DNA from 2 places in the Paenibacillus sp. FSL H7-0737 genome. Region 1 is predicted to be linked to the other one. Evidence: a T-box and tRNA genes for the amino acid it is inferred to sense, from the RefSeq annotation. Region 1 holds a T-box; the other holds one or more tRNA genes.

Region 1 (3,264 bases):
TAAGTAAGATAATAAAAAAAGGGCAATCTCCGCGATAAGCGTGGAGATTGCCCTTTTTGTACTACATACGGCTCGGTGTCGGTAACCCAAGCACCTCTAGCACTTCACCTAAAGTGTCCTTAAATCTCGAAGTGAGCCAGAGGCGGAACGCGATGGTAGCCTCCGCACCTTTTAAAATCGGACATATAGAATAGAAGTTATTGAAAAGTGTGGCTAAGGTATGCGCGTATGTGCAGAGTATATTCGGCGTCAATTCTATGCTGGCAGAATACAATGTCTCCTGCCAGAGGCTAAGCTGTCTCAGCAAAGCGAGCTCTGCTTTTTCCATTTCGAGTGGAAATTGAAGCTTTGAGGCATCTGTGCTGAATGGGATTGTAGATTTGCTCAAAACACTGCTGGCACGGGCATAGGTGTACATCAGATAAACCCCGGTATTACCGGATATTTCGGTAGCCTGTTTGAAATCAAACACGATTTCCGTTCCCAGGTTAAACCGCAGCAGATAATAACGAATAGCAGCAACTGCAATGATATGGCTGGAAAGACCCTCTTTATCAGAGCGCGAATGTTCTATGTTCTGTTCCATAAGCTTTACTAAATCGCTCACCTTAACGCCGATTCCTTGGCGCCCGGACATGGCATAAGAAGATTTTCCTTCTGAAGTATCTATCCCCAGTTCAGCAGCAGAGGCCGGACTAAGAGAAACAACGCCATAACTTACATGATGGAGCTTCTCAGCCTGCTCGTTATATCCTAGTGCTCTTAAAGCCTGCTTAACCATTTGTTGCGGATATTCCTGTCTATAATCGATGACGTTAATAACACGGTCGGCATGTCCATAAGGCTCATGGGTTCCAGTTAAACCTGTGGTCCATAAACCAGACGAGAATTCACTGTAGGTGAAATCTTTGGATAGTAGACCGAATTTCCAGAGATGATAAGCAATGTCTTTGGCTGTATATGTCAAAATCCCATTCGAACGCACAAGCACCTTATCCATCTGATGATCCTCTGACTCCGCTCCACTGCTAACCTCTGTCCCTTGCTTTAGCACCCAGCAGCCCGCAAGCTTGCCCTCAGTCTCCTGTACAAAAACTGCCGTTTGCTTCAATCGCTCAGATGCGGCTGTCCAGAATCCCTCTTTTAAAATATTGCTCTCCCACACCAGCAGGTCATAGTGAATACCAAAACGCTTCATTTCCGCTACATGTTCTCTCACAATACGTTCAGCGACTAAGTTGCCCAGCCACGCCTCATTACCATCACCCTGTTCAAGGGCATGCAGCATATCCGTGCGCTTGTGAGTGATCTCTGGATTCCGTGCATATTCTTTGTTCACTTTGGCATATAGATCCCAGCAATAATCACCGAAGCGTTGATGTTCCCCTTCTAAAGGTACATTTAATAAACCAACGACTGTATCTGCCAGCTGGTTGCCCAGATCATCCACGTAGTTATGGACCTCTACGTTATGTCCGGTTCTTTTCATGATTCTGACCAGCGCATCACCGATGCAAGCGTTTCTCAGATGACCTACATGAGCAGCTTTATTTGGATTGATTGAAGTGTGCTCTATGATGACCTTTTCCCTTGTGCTGTTAGGCAGATTAAAGGAATGTTTAGCCCACACCTGCCAATTCATATACAAATTAATAAATCCAGGAGCAGCTACTTCGACTTTTTGTAAAAGACCCGTGTACCTCTCTTGTAATTTAATTTCTGCTTTTACTAATTCTGCTATGACGAGAGGGGATTTACGCAGGAGTTTGGCTAGCTGCATAGCAATATTGCAGGAATAATCACCATGCTCTAGATTAGCTGGCTGTTCGATCAGAATTGCAACATCGTTTGGGTAGGCAACTTCTAAGGTGTGGAATACTTTTTTTACACTTTGTTCAATGCTGTGTTTGATGATTTGACTTAACATTTTATACCCTCCTTTGAAAACACAAAAAAGCCCTCGTCTCAAAAGAGACGAGAGCTTTAGCGCTCGCGGTACCACTCTCGTTGCTAAACAGATGTTTAGCCACCTTACAGGATAACGGTCTTTAGCCGGGACTTCCTACTTAGGTTCAGAAGTCCATCTCACGGGTGCGCTTCATTAGGTGATCTGTACCGGCTTGCACTTACCCGGCTCGCTGTGGACTAGAACACGTTAACTACTCTCCCGCTCATCGATGCTTGAATAATTTTTATCAGTATAACGAATATTTCGAAAAAAGCAATAGGGTGTTAATCAGTAAAGTCTAGAAGATGCTTGAGTTTTAGATTGTCCGATTAGTAGATTACAAATTCAAAGAATAGAAGGTTGTCTTTTTTTTTCGGGTGGCAATTCCTTTGCTTAAATGTCCACACATTAATTTTAAATACAGAATATTACTATATAGAGCTATTAGTTATGAACCATGTTACTAGTGTTGTAGTTTTTAATCTTTCAAACTGCTGGTGGAAGGGAGGAGTGAATAAAGATGGTTTTATTTTCAACTGGACCTATAGATAATAGTCCAATTCTGGGGATCAGACAGACGCAAATAGTAACGGTAAAAGTAGTTAATCGTGATTCTCTTAATTCTTATAATCTTGTCATTCAAGGCTTCTTACTAAATGGATCAAGAACGATGTATGTGAATGAAATGGTAAGTCTCGCACCTAACCAAGTTCTAACTAGGAACTATTTTGCTGATTTAGACGCATTTGAATTTGAGTTTGTAACATTAGAAGAAGTTGAAGCAGAGATAGGGATCTCAGTCTGGGGAAAACAGGCTTCGGGAGAAATGGTAGATTCTCATCGTATAGTAGCGTGGGAAAAACATACAGCAATAATCTAAAGGAGTGTTGAAAATTGAGTTATTTATCTACCGGGCCGATAGATAATACCATGGTGGGAGGTATACGACCTACTCAACATGTTACGATCAAAATCGATAACCGAAGCGATGTTGTTTCTTCTACAGTTCTCGTCCAAGGATATTATATGGATGGGACAAGAACTTTATATGTTAGTGAGCTTGTTAACGTTATGCCTGATCAAGTTATAACAAAGGACTATTATGCAGATTTTGATGCGTTTGAATTTATTTTTACGACTTTAAGCCTGGTAGATGATCCTATTCAAATTTCAGTCTGGGGAAAAAATAGTGTAGGTCAAATTGTGACTGCTCACCGACTTGTCCATGCTGAATTACTTGGAGCAACGGTAGGGGCAACTGGTGCGACAGGGGCAGCCGGAGGAGCGACAGGAGCAACGGGAGCGGACGGAGTGAC
Region 2 (3,264 bases), 120 kb from region 1:
GCTACGTACGGACGGGATAAGCGCTGAAAGCATCTAAGCGTGAAGCCCCCCTCAAGATGAGATTTCCCAATTAGTAAGACCCCTTGAAGACGACGAGGTAGATAGGTTGGAGGTGGAAGTGCAGTAATGCATGGAGCTGACCAATACTAATCGGTCGAGGGCTTATCCTACACTTAAAACGCAAATTCGATTCGGATTCAGTTTTCAGGAATTAAGTTCTAAATCATATGGTCCTAGTGGCTGTATGATGATGAATTTGTTTTCAGCATTTGGCGATGCTGAGACCTGAATAATGCATTTACGCTGTAAATGCCCGTTTGGTGGCGATAGCGGAGGGGTTCCACGCGTACCCATCCCGAACACGACCGTTAAGCCCTCCAGCGCCGATGGTACTTGGACCGAAGGGTCCTGGGAGAGTAGGACGTTGCCAAGCACGCAAGACCACTGTTGAGTAATCGACAGTGGTCTTTTTGTTGTGCCTTGTAGAGTGAATTTGCTTGTAAGGGTTTTTATGATAAAGTGGTTTAATAGAGTCACTAATAGATTATTCATGGGGGATAAAGATCTTGATTATATGGATCAATGGAGCTTTTGGTGCGGGGAAGACAGAAACTGCATATGAATTACATCGCAGACTTCCTGATTCTTTTGTATACGATCCAGAGAATGTAGGGTATTACATAAGAGCAAACATTCCCGATGTGATGACAAAAAGTGACTTTCAGAACTATTATCTTTGGCGTGAAATTAACCATTCCATGTTAAAATACATAGCTAGCGAATATAGGGGAACGATTATCGTACCTATGACCATAGTCAACCCAGAATATTGGATGGACATTGCTGGAAATCTAATAAATGAGGGATTAGAGGTTCATCATTTTACTTTGTGTGCCTCACGAGAGACGCTGCTCAAGAGATTGGGTGGTAGAGGTGAAGGGAATGACTCATGGGCCGTTCAACAGATCGACAGATGCCTCACAGGGCTTAATAAGGACGTATTTAAAGACCATTTAGACACAAATAACCTGACTACTCTAGGAGTCGTAAAGATGATAGCTAGTAAGCTTGATATCACTTTAACGCCTATTATAGAAGAAAAGTGAAAATATATTAATTTAGGTATTGCTATACTTCGAAATACATGATATAATATTTTTTGTTGTCAAAACATTTTGTTTTCAATACGGCCCGTTGGTCAAGGGGTTAAGACACCTCCCTTTCACGGAGGTAACATGGGTTCGAATCCCATACGGGTCACCAATTTCTTTAAAACGTAATTGTTCTTCTGAAATAAAATGTTGCATTACAGGTTGGATTATGTTATGATAATTGAGTTGCTTCTTTACATGGAGGCTTAGCTCAGCTGGGAGAGCATCTGCCTTACAAGCAGAGGGTCGGGGGTTCGATCCCCTCAGCCTCCACCATGAAGCTTTCTTATGGTAATGAATAGCTAAATATTTTTAATGACGCGGGGTGGAGCAGCCCGGTAGCTCGTCGGGCTCATAACCCGAAGGCCGCAGGTTCAAATCCTGCCCCCGCAACCAATTTTCATCAAGCAATTATATCTTTTGGAACCGTGGTGTAGTTGGCCTAACATGCCTGCCTGTCACGCAGGAGATCGCGAGTTCGAATCTCGTCGGTTCCGCCATTTTTCTTGCTTCATGAGCCATTAGCTCAGTTGGTAGAGCACCTGACTTTTAATCAGGGTGTCGAAGGTTCGAGTCCTTCATGGCTCACTTCTTAAGTGAGTCGGACACTAATACATACCGTGTGCGGACGTGGCTCAGCGGTAGAGCATCGCCTTGCCAAGGCGAGGGTCGCGGGTTCGATTCCCGTCGTCCGCTCCATATAAATTTTGCGCCCTTAGCTCAGCTGGATAGAGCGTTTGACTACGAATCAAAAGGCCGGGAGTTCGAATCTCTCAGGGCGCGCCATATTTTAACTTCATACTTTGCCGGCGTGGCGGAATGGCAGACGCGCTCGACTCAAAATCGAGAGGGAAACCGTGGAGGTTCGAGTCCTCTCGCCGGTATCAATTAGCAAGCGAAGCTCTTATGCGTTAAGCTAAGGGCTTTTGCTTTTCAAGTATAGTAAGGTAAATCATTATATTGTGGACTCTTAGCTCAGTTGGTAGAGCAGTAGACTCTTAATCTATTTGTCCAGGGTTCGAGCCCCTGAGAGTCCATCCTTAAAAGAAACGGCAGAGATGCCGTTTCTTTTTTTATAAGAGTTATACGGTTTCAATTATAGTCACAAAAAAAGCCACAAAGTACGATATTAGCGTACTTCGTGGCTTTTGATATTTATGGAAGGATATTACCCGCAGCGCGGTAAATTTCATACCATTCTGGTCTGGTGAGTGTAATATCGGATGCTTTGGCAATATCCCGCAATCGCTGCGTATTGGTTGTACCTACAACAGGCTGCATATTTGCCGGATGTCTTAGAATCCAGGCAATGGCAATAGCGGTATTGGTAACCTCTTTTTCAGCTGCTAAGCGGTTAATGACCTCGTTCAATTCAGGGAACTTGTCGTTGTCCAAGAATACACCTTCAAAGAACCCATATTGGAAAGGTGACCATGGCTGAATGGTCATGTCGTGTAGACGGCTGTACTCTAAGATCCCGCCGTCATGGACAACCGAACCGGAGTTGGTCATATTCACATTAAAGCCTGTATCAATCATCCCCGTAAACATAATGCTCAATTGCAGCTGGTTGAACAGCAGCGGTTGCTTTACATTTTTCTTAAGTAGCTCGATTTGTAACGGGTTCTGGTTGCTGACACCAAAATGCTTGACCAATCCCTTGCTCTCCAGAATGTCAAAAGCCTCAGCCACTTCTTCCGGCTCGAACAGCGTGTCAGGACGGTGAAGCAAGAGCACATCGATATAATCGGTCTTCAAGCGTTTTAGGCTACCCTCTACGGATTGTAGGATATGCTCTTTGGAAAAATCAAAATAGCCCTTGCGGATTCCGCATTTGGTTTGGATCAGCATTTTATCACGCATACCAGGATTGTTCTGAAGTACCCCTGCGAATACTTCTTCAGCTTTGCCGTCCGCATAAATGTCGGCATGATCAAAGAAGTCTATTCCGAGCTCCAACGCACTATGTACATGTGTATCAGCCTCTTTTGCAGACAAATCCGCAATCCGCATACAGCCCAGCGAAATTTGGGATACGTCAAGTACACCATTCGCTACACTAATTTTCTTAACCATGAGTGATTCACTCCTTAGAATGTAAGTTAGAACTTGC

What was found. A T-box is a leader RNA that pairs with one kind of tRNA and senses whether it is charged. The one in region 1 lies ahead of H70737_RS23860 (arginine--tRNA ligase), so its partner is inferred to be a tRNA-Arg.
Region 2: it encodes a tRNA-Arg, which carries the amino acid that the T-box ahead of H70737_RS23860 (arginine--tRNA ligase) is inferred to sense. The anticodon was not compared.

What each region holds. Positions count from the first base shown of each region.
Region 1 covers NZ_CP009279.1:5,454,027-5,457,290, reverse strand. Annotated here, with positions in the region: gene H70737_RS23865 (GH36-type glycosyl hydrolase domain-containing protein) at 1-7, shown strand, start outside; gene H70737_RS23860 (arginine--tRNA ligase) at 62-1,927, opposite strand; T-box leader at 1,968-2,184, opposite strand; gene H70737_RS23855 (hypothetical protein) at 2,469-2,828, shown strand; gene H70737_RS23850 (beta strand repeat-containing protein) at 2,843-3,264, shown strand, end outside.
Region 2 covers NZ_CP009279.1:5,332,540-5,335,803, reverse strand. Annotated here, with positions in the region: rRNA gene H70737_RS23385 (23S ribosomal RNA) at 1-170, shown strand, start outside; rRNA gene rrf (5S ribosomal RNA) at 317-433, shown strand; gene H70737_RS23375 (AAA family ATPase) at 567-1,106, shown strand; tRNA gene H70737_RS23370 (tRNA-Glu) at 1,189-1,263, shown strand; tRNA gene H70737_RS23365 (tRNA-Val) at 1,352-1,427, shown strand; tRNA gene H70737_RS23360 (tRNA-Met) at 1,471-1,547, shown strand; tRNA gene H70737_RS23355 (tRNA-Asp) at 1,574-1,651, shown strand; tRNA gene H70737_RS23350 (tRNA-Lys) at 1,667-1,739, shown strand; tRNA gene H70737_RS23345 (tRNA-Gly) at 1,776-1,850, shown strand; tRNA gene H70737_RS23340 (tRNA-Arg) at 1,861-1,937, shown strand; tRNA gene H70737_RS23335 (tRNA-Leu) at 1,957-2,035, shown strand; tRNA gene H70737_RS23330 (tRNA-Lys) at 2,116-2,188, shown strand; gene H70737_RS23325 (aldo/keto reductase) at 2,307-3,227, opposite strand.